Regions from separate parts of the Bradyrhizobium sp. McL0616 genome, predicted to be linked through region 1. Evidence: predicted binding sites of a transcription regulator. Region 1 holds the regulator's gene; the other holds the start of a gene.
What was found. Region 1 encodes PhoB, which activates phosphate uptake and scavenging genes when phosphate is short. Its sites were predicted from a motif close to TGTCATNNANCTGTCAT; they were not measured.

Region 2: a site for PhoB is predicted at 5,795-5,811, ahead of ACPPVR_RS26115 (acetoacetate decarboxylase). Genes of this name have one in related genera too.

Annotation. Positions count from the first base shown of each region.
Region 1 is NZ_CP188255.1:8,344,219-8,351,762, reverse strand. It holds gene ACPPVR_RS40320 (ATP-binding protein) at 1-219, shown strand, start outside; gene pstS (phosphate ABC transporter substrate-binding protein PstS) at 363-1,376, shown strand; gene pstC (phosphate ABC transporter permease subunit PstC) at 1,523-2,512, shown strand; gene pstA (phosphate ABC transporter permease PstA) at 2,517-3,362, shown strand; gene pstB (phosphate ABC transporter ATP-binding protein PstB) at 3,359-4,180, shown strand; gene phoU (phosphate signaling complex protein PhoU) at 4,192-4,908, shown strand; gene phoB (phosphate regulon transcriptional regulator PhoB) at 4,931-5,638, shown strand; gene ACPPVR_RS40285 (GcrA family cell cycle regulator) at 5,772-6,281, opposite strand; gene ACPPVR_RS40280 (aspartate aminotransferase family protein) at 6,744-7,544, shown strand, end outside.
Region 2 is NZ_CP188255.1:5,337,650-5,345,193, reverse strand. It holds gene ACPPVR_RS26140 (TadE/TadG family type IV pilus assembly protein) at 15-1,439, shown strand; gene ACPPVR_RS26135 (TadE/TadG family type IV pilus assembly protein) at 1,449-2,006, shown strand; gene ACPPVR_RS26130 (TadE/TadG family type IV pilus assembly protein) at 2,019-2,681, shown strand; gene ACPPVR_RS26125 (aldehyde dehydrogenase family protein) at 2,718-4,091, opposite strand; gene ACPPVR_RS26120 (patatin-like phospholipase family protein) at 4,532-5,698, opposite strand; gene ACPPVR_RS26115 (acetoacetate decarboxylase) at 5,980-6,762, shown strand; gene ACPPVR_RS26110 (transporter) at 6,871-7,544, shown strand, end outside.

The DNA.
Region 1 (7,544 bases):
CCCGGCATCGCGCCGGAGCATTTGCCGCGGCTGACCGAGCGCTTCTACCGGGTTGACGTCGGCGACAGCCGCTCGCAGGGCGGGACTGGGCTCGGATTATCGCTGGTGAAACATATTCTTAACCGCCATCGCGGCCGGCTTTTGATCGAAAGCGTGCCCAAACAGGGCGCCACTTTCACCGCCTGTTTTCCCCAGGCGAGGCCACTGACTCCCGCTTGAAATTGTTGCGATTTCAGTAGCTTAAGCCTGTCATCCGACTGTCACTAAACCTTCGTAAAAGCACAGCCGACCGCTCCTAAAGGGGCGGCACGGGGAGCGCGATCGGGCGCGAATGCGCTTCGCTCCCCTGTATGGAGACCAGCATGAATTTCATCAAAACTATCGTCGCTGCTGGCTTGGTCGCCGCATCGACGACGGCGGCCTTTGCTGCCGATATCACCGGTGCCGGTGCGACGTTCCCGTTCCCGATCTATTCCAAATGGGCTGACGCCTACAAGAAGGAGACCGGCAACGGTCTGAACTACCAGTCAATCGGTTCCGGCGGCGGCATCAAGCAGATCCAGGCCAAGACCGTGACCTTCGGCGCGACCGACGCGCCGCTCAAGGCCGATCAGCTCGAGAAGGACGGTCTTGCGCAGTGGCCGATGGTGATGGGCGCCATCGTTCCCGTCGTCAACATCGAGGGCGTGAAGGCCGGCGAGCTGGTGTTCGACGGCGAGACGCTGGCGAGCGTCTATCTCGGCAAGATCACCAAGTGGGATGATCCGGCCATCAAGAAGCTCAATCCGAACGTGAAGCTGCCGTCCGATGCGATCACCGTGGTCCGCCGCTCCGACGGTTCGGGCACCACCTTCAACTTCACGAACTATCTCGCCAAGTCCAGCGCGGACTGGAAGAGCAAGATCGGTGAAGGCACGGCGGTCGAGTGGCCGGTCGGCGTCGGCGCCAAGGGCAACGAAGGCGTCTCCGGCAACATCAGCCAGACCAAGAACTCGATCGGTTATGTCGAGTACGCCTACGCCAAGCAGAACAAGCTGACCTATACCGGTCTCGTCAACAAGGCCGGCAAGACGGTGCAGCCGACGGTCGAAGCCTTCCAGGCAGCCGCCTCCAACGCCGATTGGGCCAAGGCTCCGGGCTACTACGTCATCCTGACAGACCAGCCCGGCGACAAGTCCTGGCCGATCACGGCGGCGACCTTCATCCTCATGCACAAGGATGCCACCGACAAGGCGTCCTCGCAGGAAGCCATCAAGTTCTTCCGCTGGGCCTTCAAGAACGGCGGCAAGGCGGCTGAAGAGCTCGACTACATCCCGATGCCCGAGGGCGTCGTGACCTTGATCGAGAAGACCTGGGCTGCCGAGATCAAGAGCTAAGCTCCTGCTCTCAAGGCGCGGCGCGGCCTGCAAGGGCGCGCCGCGACCCACGCGACTTCGGCCCCGGATCAGTGTCGCGCTGCATCCGGGGCGCGAGACCGGCAACAAGCGTATATAATTTGGTACAGGGGATCGGCGTGGCAGAGATGGCCGTTCAGAGCGATATCGTCGACGACGCCGGACCATATGATCGCGCCAAGGCCTTGAGCGCATTCAGGCTCGGCGACGTCACCTTCTACTGGATCACGCGGCTCAGCGCGATATCGGTGCTCCTCATCCTCGGCGGCATCATCCTGTCGCTGATCGTCGGCGCCTTCCCGGCGATGAAGGAATATGGCTTCGCGTTCCTGTGGACGCAGCGCTGGGCGCCGTCGGCCGATCCGCCCGTGCTCGGCGCGCTCGGACCGATGTACGGCACGCTCGTCACCTCCTTCATCGCGATGCTGATCGCCATTCCCGTTGGTCTCGGCATTGCGATCTTCCTCACCGAGCTCTGCCCGCAATGGCTGCGTCGCCCGATCGGCATGGCGATCGAGCTGCTCGCCGGCATCCCCTCGATCATCTACGGCATGTGGGGCTTCTTTGTGCTGGGCCCGTTCCTGGCAAACACTTTCCAGCCCTTCATGATCAAGATATTCGACGGCATCCCCGTGCTGGGCGCGATCTTCGCCGGCCCGCCGTCCTATCTCAGCCTGTTCAACGCCGCTCTGATCCTCGCCATCATGGTGCTGCCCTTCATCACCTCGATCTCGGTCGACGTGTTCAAGACCGTGCCGCCGGTGCTGAAAGAGGCTGCCTACGGCGTCGGCTGCACCACCTGGGAGGTCATCCGCAGCGTGGTGATCCCCTACACCCGCGTCGGCGTCATCGGCGGCGTCATGCTGGCGCTGGGCCGCGCGCTCGGCGAGACCATGGCGGTGACCTTCATCATCGGTAACTCGTTCCGCATCTCGTCCTCGATCTTCGCGCCGGGCACCACGATCTCGGCAGCGATCGCCTCCGAATTCGCCGAGAGCGACGGCCTGCACCAGTCCGGCCTGATCCTGCTCGGCCTGCTCCTGTTCGTGCTGACGTTCTTCGTGCTGGCCGGAGCGCGGCTGATGCTGATGCGGCTGGAAAAGAAGGCGGGGAACTGAAGCCATGAACCCGATCTATTCACGCCGCCGCCGCAAGGACGTCGTCATTCGCGGGCTCTGCATCGCCGCAACCGCCTTTGGTGTCACCTGGCTTGCGCTGATCCTGATCACGCTGCTCTACAATGGCCTCGCCGGACTCAACTTCCAGCTCTTTACCGAGAATACGCCGCCACCCGGATCGAACGAGGGCGGCCTGCTCAACGCCATTGTCGGCTCCGTGATCATGACCGTGCTCGGCGTCGGTATCGGCGCGCCGCTCGGCATGTTCGCCGGCACCTATCTCGCCGAATACGGCCGCAACGACAGGCTGACGTCCGTAATCCGCTTCATCAACGACATCCTGCTCTCGGCGCCCTCGATCATCATCGGCCTGTTCATCTATGGCGCGGTGGTGGTGCCGATGCGCGGCTTCTCGGCGCTCGCCGGCTGTCTCGCGCTCGCCGTCATCGTGATCCCGGTGGTGCTGCGCACGACCGAGGACATGCTGCTTCTGGTGCCGAACGCACTGCGTGAGGCGGCCTCCGCGCTCGGCCTGCCGCGCTCGCTGGTGATCAAGCGGATCGCTTATCGTTCTGCCCGTTCCGGTCTCATCACCGGCGTGCTGCTCGCCACCGCCCGCGTCGCCGGCGAGACCGCGCCGCTGCTGTTCACCGCGCTGTCGAACCAGTTCTTCAGCCTGAGCCTGAACAAGACGATGGCGAACCTGCCGGTCACCATCAACAACTTCGTGCAGAGCCCCTACGCCTACTGGAAGCAGCTGGCCTGGAGCGGGGCGCTGCTCATCACCCTGACCGTTCTTGCCCTGAATATTGGTGCGCGCATCCTTGGCGCCGAGAGGACCGCAAAATGAGTGATCTTTCCGTATCGATGAGCGCGGCCGGCGGCCTGCCCCACGCGCCGGTGCTGCCCGAGGCGCCCCCCAAGGTGACCGTGCGCAATCTCAACTTCTATTACGGCGAGCACCACGCGCTGAAGAACATCAACCTGACGCTCGGCGCCAACCGCGTCACGGCGTTCATCGGCCCGTCGGGCTGCGGCAAGTCGACCCTGCTGCGCATCTTCAACCGGATGTACGATCTCTATCCCGGCCAGCGCGCCACCGGTCAGCTCATGCTCGACCAGACCAACATCCTCGACGGCAAGCTCGACCTCAATCTGCTGCGCGCCCGCGTCGGCATGGTGTTCCAGAAGCCGACCCCGTTCCCGATGACGATCTACGAGAACATCGCCTTCGGCATCCGCCTTTACGAAAAGATCTCGAAGTCCGAGATGGACGACCGCGTCGAGAAGGCGCTGCGCGGCGGCGCGCTGTGGAACGAGGTCAAGGACAAGCTCAACGCCTCCGGCCTCTCGCTGTCCGGCGGCCAGCAGCAGCGCCTCTGCATCGCCCGCACCGTCGCGGTGCGGCCCGAGGTGATCCTGTTCGACGAGCCCTGCTCGGCGCTCGACCCGATCTCGACCGCCAAGGTCGAGGAGCTGATCCAGGAACTGTCCGAGAGTTACACGATTGCGATCGTTACCCACAACATGCAGCAGGCGGCCCGCGTTTCCGACAAGACCGCCTTCATGTATCTCGGCGAGCTGATCGAGTTCGACGACACCAGCAAGATCTTCACGTCGCCGACCGATCGGCGCACGCAGGATTACATCACCGGCCGGTTCGGCTGAGGAGACGGGACATGGGTTCTGAACATACCGCAAAGGCCTTCGACACCGACCTCCAGGAACTTACCCGCCTGGTCGCCGAGATGGGCGGGATTGCCGAGCGCATGATCGTCGATTCCGTCGACGCGCTGATCCGCCGCGACGTCGCGCTCGGCCAGCGCGTCGTCGCCACCGACGTCGAGCTCGACGCGCTCCAGAAGCGCATCGAGGAGCGCGCCGTGCTCACCATCGCTCGCCGCCAGCCGATGGCGGTCGATCTGCGCGAGATCGTCGGCGCCATGCGCGTCGCGACCGATCTCGAGCGCATCGGCGACCTCGCCAAGAACATGGGCAAGCGCGTCGCGGCGCTGGAGACCGATTTCCATCCGCTCAAGCTGTTCCGCGGCCTCGAGCACATGACCGACCTGGTGCAGCAGCAGGTCAAATCGGTGCTGGACGCATATGCCGCGCATGATCTGCCGGCGGCGATGGCGGTGTGGAAGGGCGACGAGGAAGTCGACGCCATCTGCACCTCGCTGTTCCGCGAGCTCCTCACCTACATGATGGAGGATCCGCGCAACATCTCGTTCTGCATCCATCTGATGTTCTGCGCCAAGAACATCGAGCGGATCGGCGATCACGCCACCAACATCGCCGAGACCGTGTTCTATATGATCGAAGGTCAGGCCATGACCGACAAGCGGCCGAAGGGCGACATGACGACCTTCGCCACGACCCTCCCGAATACTTGAATAATTAAGGAGCGACGACCCCATGGGCGCACGCATTATGGTGGTTGAGGACGAGGAAGCTCTGACCGAGCTTCTCCGCTACAACCTCGAAGGCGACGGCTATGACGTCGAGACGGTGATGCGCGGCGACGACGCCGATACCCGTCTCAAGGAGCACATCCCCGATTTGATCGTGCTCGACTGGATGCTGCCGGGGCTATCCGGCATCGAGCTGTGCCGGCGGCTGCGCGCGCGGTCCGATACCAAGCAGCTCCCGATCATCATGCTCACCGCGCGCGGTGAGGAGAGTGAGCGAGTGCGGGGATTGGCGACCGGCGCCGACGATTACATCGTCAAGCCGTTCTCGGTCCCTGAGCTGCTCGCCCGCGTAAAGGGCCTGCTCAGGCGCGCAAGCCCGGAGCGGCTCGCCACCGTGCTGGCGTTTGGCGACATCGAACTCGACCGTGACAAGCGCCGCGTGGCGCGCTCGGGCCGGCCGATCGATCTCGGCCCGACCGAGTATCGCCTGCTGGAGTTTTTCCTGGAGCATCCCGGCCGCGTGTTCTCGCGCGAGCAGCTGCTCGACAGCGTCTGGGGCCGCGATATCTACATCGACGAGCGCACCGTCGACGTGCATATCGGTCGCCTGCGCAAGCTGCTCAATCTCGGTCGCGAGCAGGACCCGATCCGCACCGTCCGTGGCGCCGGCTATGCGCTGGATGATCGGTTTGCGAAGGCGGAGCAGGCGTAGGGTTCTGTGGTTAGTTGCTGACTGCCGCTACCATCTCCGATGTCGTCCAGGCCTATTACGCACTAGGCCGGGACGACACTGAATTTGTCGAACCGCCGTCGCTTGGACGGCGAAACCTTGGAAGCAGACTAACTCACCGTGACGGCTTCACCGGCGCGCGGCGGCGATCTGACGCCGGCTGGTACGCGACGCGCGAGTGTTGGGCGCAATAGGGCAGGCCCGAGAGCGCCCTGCCGCCGCAGAAGAAGAAGTCCGGACTCGAGGGATCGCCGACCGGCCAGTGGCAGGTCGCCTCGTTCAATTCGAGCAGCGACAGCCGCTGGCTCATCGGCACCACGTTGTCGTAGGTGACCGGATCCGGCTCAGCCTCGACCTCGAAGGCCTGCGCAAGCGCGGTGTTGCCGCGCGCAATCGGCCGGGTCACCCGCATCATGTGCTGCGCGGGACGCGCCTTGCGTGGCCGCGGAGCTGCCGACGACGGGCTCTTGGCACGGCCGGACAGGCCCAGCCGGTGCACCTTGCCGATCACGGCATTGCGGGTCACATTGCCGAGTTCAGCTGCGATCTGGCTGGCCGAAAGTCCGGCCTCCCAAAGCTTTTTCAACTGCTCGACGCGATCGTCCGACCATGTCAAAACCGTCATTGCGCCCTTTCCCTCGCTACGAGCCGCCTTGCTGGGGCTGCGCTGCGAATGCCTAAGTCTCGAAAAACCCGTGCCGCCAGAATCCCTTGAAGTTCGCCGGGCGCAGAAGCGCTCCCGAACGTTTACGCCGGTACATGAGGACTTAGAGGATCAGAACCGCTGCACGAGATGTCGTATCTGACAAGCCAAACGCTACAATATGGCGTGACTCCCGCGCAAGAGTCCGCCGACTCGCGTCCACATGTTCCGTGGTGAAAACCCGCAAATTCGGCACCGCAAGACTACGGATTCAGCATTTCGCGGGGCTTTCCGGGCGGCATTGACACCCGTGGTACCAAGCATAAGATGGTGACGCGTGCCGCCCTTAAAAGGCGGCACGTTTCGTTTTCCGGACCAATGACGCGCTGCGCAACGCACGTTCAGGCCGTCCGAAACATCCAGGCGACCGCCAAAGAGACCGTCATGACCAACAGCGCCGCGCCGCATTTGCTCCCCGTATTCGCCAGGGCCGACATCGGTTTTGAGCGCGGCGAGGGCTCTTGGCTGATTGCGACCAATGGCGATCGCTATCTCGATTTCACCTCTGGCGTGGCGGTGAATGCGCTCGGCCATGCCCATCCCGCGCTGGTCAAGGCGTTGCAGGAGCAGGCCACCAAGCTCTGGCACATGTCGAACCTGTTCCAGAGCCCGGACGGCGAGAAGCTCGCGGCGCGCCTTTGCAACGAGAGCTTTGCGGACTTCGTGTTCTTCTGCAATTCCGGCGCCGAGGCGCTGGAATGCGTGATCAAACTCGTCCGCCACCATCACGCAGCCAAGGGCCATCCCGAGCGCTATCGCATGATCACGTTCGAGGGCGCCTTCCATGGCCGCACGCTCGCAACGCTGGCTGCGACGGGATCTGCAAAATATCTCGAAGGTTTCGGTCCGCCGATGGACGGCTTTGACCAGGTTGCACATGGCGATCTGGACGCCGTGAAGAAGGCGATCGGCCCGCAGACCGCCGGCATCCTGATCGAGCCGCTCCAGGGCGAGGGTGGCGTGCGCTCGGCGCCGCCGGCGTTCTATCGCGCGCTGCGCCAGCTTTGCGACGAGAAGGGCCTGCTGCTCGCCTTCGACGAGGTGCAGACCGGCATGGGCCGCACCGGTGATCTGTTCGCGCATCGCCGTTTCGGCATCACGCCCGACGTGATGTCGCTGGCCAAGGCGCTCGGCGGCGGCTTCCCGATCGGCGCTTGCCTTGCGACCGCGGAAGCGGCCTCCGGC
Region 2 (7,544 bases), 3.0 Mb from region 1:
ACAGGATAACGGTCATGCTCCGCCGCGCAGTGCTTCGTTTTGCGGAAAATCGGAAGGCGAACGTCGCGATCATCTTCGCGCTCATGATGGTTCCGACCATCTTTCTGCTGGGCATGGCGCTCGACTACACGCTGGCCCTGCGCAAGAAGGGGCAGTTGGACGCGGCCGCGGACGCAGCGGCAGTCGCGGCCGTGCGGCCGGCGATGCTGACGCAGACCGACGACAATGTCGTCAAGGCAACCGCGACAGCCGTCTTTGCAGCGAAGGCGAATATTGCGGGCCTCCAATCGGTTCCGACACCGACGGTCGCTGTCGTCGATTCCGGTCTCCAGCGGACCATCACGGTTTCGTATTCCGCGCAGTCCATCAATAATTTTCCGGGCGTTCTCGGCCAGCAGACCTGGCAGATCAACGGTACGTCGACGGCGCGGGCTTCCAGTGCGCCCAACATGAACTTCTATCTGCTGCTGGACGATTCTCCGTCGATGGCGCTTGCTGCAACGCAGACCGACATCACCAACATGATTGCCGCCACAAAAAATCAGCCCGCGTACGCAGCGAACTGTTCATTCGCCTGCCATGAGAAGAATCCCAACAACAAGGCTGCAAGCTCCTCAAACAAGGACAATCTGACCGTCGCGATCGCAAACAACATCACGCTGCGCATCGATCTCGTGACCAATGCCGTCAAGCAGTTGCTCGTCGGCCCTTGGACATGCCCGCAGTCGGGCGTTTCGGGCGGCGTCATGCAGTGCATGTCGGCGCTCAACAACACCACCTACAACGCGGCGATCTACACCTTCGACTACGGCCTCAATACGATCCAGACGCTGACCACCCCGACCACCGCCGGCACGAAGATCCCCAACATTCAGCTCCTGACAGTCGACCACCAGAACTGCCCCATTGTCGACAGCAAGGGCGCCTGCGTCTACACCACCGATTACGGCACGGATATTTCGGGCGGGCTGTCGGGCGTCAACAGCGTGATGCCGGCACCGGGCACCGGCACCAATCAGCAGGGCGATACACCCCAAGAGGTGGTCTTCCTCATCACCGACGGCGTCGACGACAAGCTGATCCCGAAGACGGGAGGCAGCTGTGACACCAATGCCACCTATCCGCTCCCGACGGCCAACGGCTCGACCGTGCGCTGTCAGCAACCGCTCGACACGACGGCCTGCACGACAATCAAGAACCGCGGCATTCGCATCGCGATCCTCTACACCGAATATCTCCAATTGTCGGATAGCTGGTACCAGAGCCGCATCTCACAATTCAACAATCCGTCGTCCTCCACCGGCACGATCGCACAACGGCTGCAATCCTGCGCATCGCCCGGCCTGTTTGCGGACGTCCAGAACGGCGGCGACATTTCCGCAGCGCTGACGAACCTCTTCATCAAGGTTGCGTCAAGCACAGCCAGCCTTATGCAGTAGGACAGCCGCATGACCGGATCGGGAGCAGCATCAAGGAAGAGACGCCGCAATCGCTGCGCCGCTTTCGCGGGGGACAACAAGGGCGCCACGGCGGTCGAGTTCGCGCTGGTTGCCGCGCCGTTCCTCGCTCTCATCATCGCGCTCATTCAGACGTTCCTCGTCTTCTTTGCCCAGGAGCTGCTCGAATCCGTGGTGCATCAATCCGCGCGCCTCGTCATGACGGGGCAAGTCCAGTCTGCGCAGATGACGCAGGCCGCATTCAAGCAGAAGGTCTGCGATCAGATCGTGATCTTCTTCAATTGCACGGGTATCATGGTCGACGTGCAGGTTGCCAACACCTGGACGACGGCGGACACGAGCATGCCCCCCCTGACGTTCGACAGCACGGGGGCGGTCAACAATGTCTGGCAGTTCAATCCCGGGACTGCCGGCGATATCGTTGTCCTCCGCGTGACCTACATATGGCCCGTCGTCCTCGGGCCGCTCGGTTTCAATCTCTCGAATATATCGAACGGCAACCGGCAGATCATGGCGTCGGCCGCTTTCCAGAATGAACCGTCATCCTAAGAGGAGTTAGCTATGCTCGCCGGCCTGTCGTTTCGCGCGCGGCACCTGTGGACCGACGATCGCGGCGTTGCCGCCACGGAGTTCGCCGTCGTGGTGCCGTTCATGCTGGTGCTCTACATCGGCGGCGTCGAGCTCGGGAACGGGCTGGCGATGAACGTCAAGGTCACCGCAACAGCCCACAGTGTCGCCGACATGATTTCGCAGAACACCCAGCTCACGTCGGCCCGGATGACCAGTATCCTTTCGGCGTCGAGCGCCATCATGGCCCCCTATGCCGTCAAGGATGGCAGCGGTGCCTCCTTGATGACGATCACGGTCTCCGAAGTCTCGACCGACAGCACGGGCAAGGCGACGGTGCAATGGAGCCAGTCAACCAGTTCGACGGGAGCAAGGCCGGTCGGGCAGAACATGACGCTGTCGTCGTTTACCGCGCCCAACCCGACGAATTCCAACAACGCCAATATCTCGCTCATTTTGAGCGAGGTGTCCTATGCCTACACGCCGAACCTGGGCTACACGATCAGCGGCACGGTAAATCTGACCGACAGCTATTATTTGTTTCCGCGCTGCTCGACGAATGGCCCGGCCAATTCAAACTTTCCATATTACGACGTGAAGTATCCGACGGCGACGACCTGTACCTGCATCCAACATCTGCAACAGAAGTCCTGCTAGCTTCCAGAAGAGTGGTCGTCGAGCCGATCCCGGCGTCTACTTGAACACGATCATCTTCTCCGCCGTCATCTCATGCATCGTATAGGGAATGCCGCCGACGCCGTGTCCTGATACGCGGCGGCCCGCGAAAGGCATCCAGTCGGTCCGGAAGGCGGTGTGATCGTTGATCATCACCGCCGCCGCGTCGAGGCGTTCCGCTGCATCCAGTGCAACCGCGAGATCGCGCGTAAAGATGGCGGACTGGAATGAGACGGGAAGCGAGTTGGCTTCGGCGATCGCATCGTCGATGTGCTCGAAGGGGTAGACGCAGGTCACCGGTCCGAACACCTCGAGGGTCGAAACCTTCGCATCGCGCGGCGGAGAAATCAGGATCGACGGGCGAAGGGTGGTCTCGCTCAACCTCCCACCGCCAATCTGGCGCGTCCCGGCCGCGGTCGCCTCGGCGATCCAGGCTTCGACACGCGCGACCTCCTGCGGCGTAATGAGCGGTCCGACCTCCGTCTCGGGGAGTGTCGGATCTCCCACCTTCAAGGCCTCGACCCTTGCCGCAATCCTGTCGACGAATTCCTTCTGAAGCGCGGAATGCACGTAGATGCGCTGGACCGATACGCACACTTGCCCGGCGTGATAGTATCCCCCCTTGACGATTGGCTCGATGATTTTCTGAAGATCGGCGCTGCGGTCGATGATGAGGGGAGCGACGCCGCCGTGCTCGAGAGCGCAGCGCGCACCGGGGGTGATAACCGATCGCAAGTGCCAGCCGACACGCGCCGAGCCGATGAAGCTCAGGAAGGCGACGCGCGGGTCAGTCGCAAATTTTTCCGGAAGGCTGTGCTCCTCCGGGAGGAACGTCTGGACCCAGCCTTCGGGCATGCCTGCCTTGTGAACAAGCTTTACCAATTCCACACAGCACAGAGGCGTTGTGCCTGCCGGTTTCACGATCACCGGGCAGCCGGTCGCGATCGCCGGCGCGATCTGGTGAACGATCAGGTTGAGAGGATGATTGAAGGCCGAGATCGCCGCGACGATGCCGATGGGCTCCTTGATGGTCCATGCCCGCCGGCCGTCGCTTGCGGGCGTGAGGCCCATGGGGATCTCGACCCCACCGCGGGTTCGCAGGAAGTCCGCCGCCGAGCGGATGCCGTCGATCGCCCGATCCGTCTCGATCAATGCATCCGTGAGCGGCTTTCCGCCCTCTCGTGCGATCAGGATGCCGAAATCCTGCCGCTTCTCGGCAACCAGATCGGCGAGCTTGTTGAGAATGGAGATCCGCTGATGCGGCTTCAGCCAGGCCTTTCGGTCCGCGAGCAGCTTTCGTGCGGTCTCGAACTTCGTCTCGAGCGCGGCGGCGTCGTCACTTGCGAGCTCGGTGATCTCTTTGCGGTCGAAGGCCTGTACGACTGTGATCATCATCGTCTCCATGGAGTGTCACGTCTTTGCGTGGCGCTGGAGCATCGTCGCACGCTCATAGTCCAGCTCCGCGCCGCGAGACGTGAGGTAAATTGACGTAAACCGCCGATGCCTCAGGCGGCGCAGAACCGACGTTCCGCAGGCAGTCGTCGGCACCGGGCCGGAGGGAGGGGGCACCTGACTCTCCGGCCGTCTGCACCGCGCGGATCAACTTGGCCTCCCAACGCTCTCACCGCGAAGTCTATGGCATGGGGCAGGGGGGCTAGCCATGTCGCGCAGCGGTGCGGAGCAGGTCAGTCGTGCGATTTGGCAATCGTCACATCTTGCCGGTGTTTTGCCCGACGAGTCAAACCGACTTGCCGACGCGCGAGTCATTGATCCGCCGAGCCTCGGCTACTGTGCATGGGGTTGTTTTCGGGTTTTTTGTTTGAGGGCTCCGCTCACGCGCTCTCCGTCTCCCGATGCACGTCGTGCACCACGAGCCCCATGCCTTCCTCGGGCATCTTAATCCAGTCGCGCCGCTTCAGCGTGCGCTTGGTGTCTTCGTAGCCGCTGGCCCAGTGCTCGCGCATCGAGGTGCCCGAGAATTCGTGATCCTTGGCGTCGCCCTCATAGGCCTTCTGCTGGTAGATCAGATGCAGGATCGCGATCTCCGGCATGTTGCGCAGACTTGCCTTGAGGTTGCGGTCCTCGTCGGACAATTGTTCGTCGGGAAGCTTCGCCAGCGCCTTGTAGAGCAAGACCTTGAGATTGTGCGTTTGGCGATAGACGTCGGTGTTGTGGCGCGTACGTGAGGAATACATGATGTCCTTGTGGCGGGCCATCACGTCCTGGATCGAGCGCGGCAGCACGCCACGGGCGCTGAACAAGTCGACCTGGAACACCAGCGAGTTGAGATCATCCCCGTGGTCGAGCAGATGCTGGAGCGGCGTGTTGGAGACGATGCCGCCGTCCCAGAAATGATCGGTGCCGATCCGCACCATCGGCAGCGCCGGCGGCAGCGCGCCGGAGGCCATGATATGCTCCGGCTCGATCTCGTCATGGGCGTTGTCGAAATAGATGAAGTTGCCGGACAGCACGTTCACCGCACCGACCGCGAAGCGCATTTTCTTCTCGTTGATGAGGTCGAAATCGACGAGCTCCAGCAGGCTCTCCTTGAGCGGCGCGGTATCGTAATAGCTCGTTGCGGTCCTGGCGCCGACGGGGCTGAACCAGGGATTGACCTGGTGCGGGCTGAAGAAGCCCGGCTGGCCCATCGCGGACGTCATCCAGGCGCTGGTGAGGTTGCGCCATTGGCGGAAGACGTCGCCATCCGGCGTGTAGTGCCAGATCTTGCGGTTGGTGATGCGCTCCCAGAAGATGCGGAGCGCTTCGAGCCGTTTCTCAGGCCGGTTGCCGGCGATGATGGCGGAGTTGATGGCACCAATCGAGACGCCGCAGACCCAGTCGGGCTCGATGCCGGCCTCGTGCAGCGCCTGGTAGACGCCGGCCTGGTAGGCGCCGAGCGCACCGCCGCCTTGCAGCACCAGCGCGACGCGATCGCAGCGGTCTGGCCGCCAGCCCCGTGCGGGAAGCTGCTGTGTCGGTTGCGACGTTCGGGCGTCCATGGCCGATATCTCCTGGCGAGCATGATCCGGAAAAGTGCGACGCGGTTTTCCGAGAAGATCGTGCTCCAATAACAAGCCAAACGATTGCGTCCCGCGGTGACGGCGTGATGACAAAGTTGGCCGATGCATCGTTTGCATGCACGTCAACCGAAGCGGGAATGGCGCCGGGTCGTCCGGCTGACGGAAATCCTTCACATCGCGGTCAATCACGACGGCTAGCAATTCGCATAAGCTCGATGGCCGCCGGGCGAGCGTCACAGACATCACACAGGAGACCAGCGATGCGCAGGGAAGATTTGCTGAGATTTCCGTCCATGCCGGCCGCGGGGCCAAGCTATCCGGCCGGGCCGTACCGCTTCGTCAACCGTGAATTCCTCGTCATCACCTACGAGACCGACCCGGACCTGATCCGCGCCGGCCTGCCTGAGCCACTGGAGCCGATCGACCAGCCGATCGTGCACTATGAATGGATCAGGATGCCGGATTCCTCCGGCTTCGGCAGCTACACCGAGTCCGGCCTCGTCATTCCCGCACGCCTGCATGGCGAGGAAGTCAATTTCGTCTCGCAGATGTATCTCGACGACGATCCGCCGATCGCGGCGGGCCGCGAGATCTGGGGCTTCCCCAAGAAATACGCCCATCCAAAGCTCGAGATCGTCAAGGACACGCTGACGGGCACGCTGGAATATGCCGGCCAGCTCGTCGCCATGGGTACGATGGGCTACAAGCACGAGAGCATGGCCGGCAACGGCGACCTCACCCGCGCCACGCTGTCGAAGACGCAGATCAATCTGAAGATGATCCCCGGCGTCGACGGCCATCTCGAAATCTGCCAGCTCGTCGCGATCAACCTCATCGACATCGTGCCGAAGGGCTCCTGGATCGGGCCCGGCAGGCTGCATCTGGTGCCGCATGTCAACGCGCCAGTTGCGGATTTCCCGGTGCGCCGCTGCATCGGCGCGCATCACTACATCGCCGATTTGACGCTGCCGTTCGGCCGCGTGGTGCACGACTACGTCAAGGAGGCCCAGGCGGCTGCCGCGACGGGCTTGGCCGCAGAGTAGGGCGGCCCATCATCAAACTGTAACATCGGCGTAATTGAGTACCCGCGAGAGATCCGGAGGAGGCCACCAACGGCCCCCCGGACATGGGCTGCATACGTGGGGGTCAGCATGGCTGAGCCGGCAAAGCTTGTCAGTGCGATATCGGATGTTGCGCCGGCCATCCCTGGCCTCGTCTGGGCCTTCCGGCTCCACAGTGACGGCAGCGCCGAGGCGCTGCCGATCGACCAGCCGATCGAATTCAGCCATGACGGCCGGCTCTGGTTGCATTTCAACCTCACCGATGCCCGCGCACGGCCGTGGATTGCGGACTCCAGCCTGCCGCCGCTCGCACGCGAGCTGCTGCTGTCCAACGACACCTTTCAGCAGCTTCACGTCATCGATCACTGCGTCTACGGCGTGTTCTCTGATCTCGTGCGTGACATCGACAGCGCCACGGAAGAGACCGCGTTCCTGCGCTTCGCCATGACCGAGCATCTCTTGGTCAGCGGGCGCCATCAGGCACTGTGCTCGGCGGATGCGACGCGAAGGGTGCTTGTAGGCGGCTACCGCGTCGACAATGTCGCCCATCTCCTGGAAAAGATCGTCGACGAGGTCGCCGACACGCTCGACCGGATAGCCGATAAGCTTGGCCAGGAGATCGACGGCATCGAGGAGCGCATCCTCGCCGACGAAGTCAGGCCGCAGATGCGTCGCACGCTCGGCCGGCTGCGCCGCACCTGCGTCCGGCTGCATCGTCAGCTGACCGGATTGCGCGTGCTGTTTCATCGCCTCGACCAGAAGAA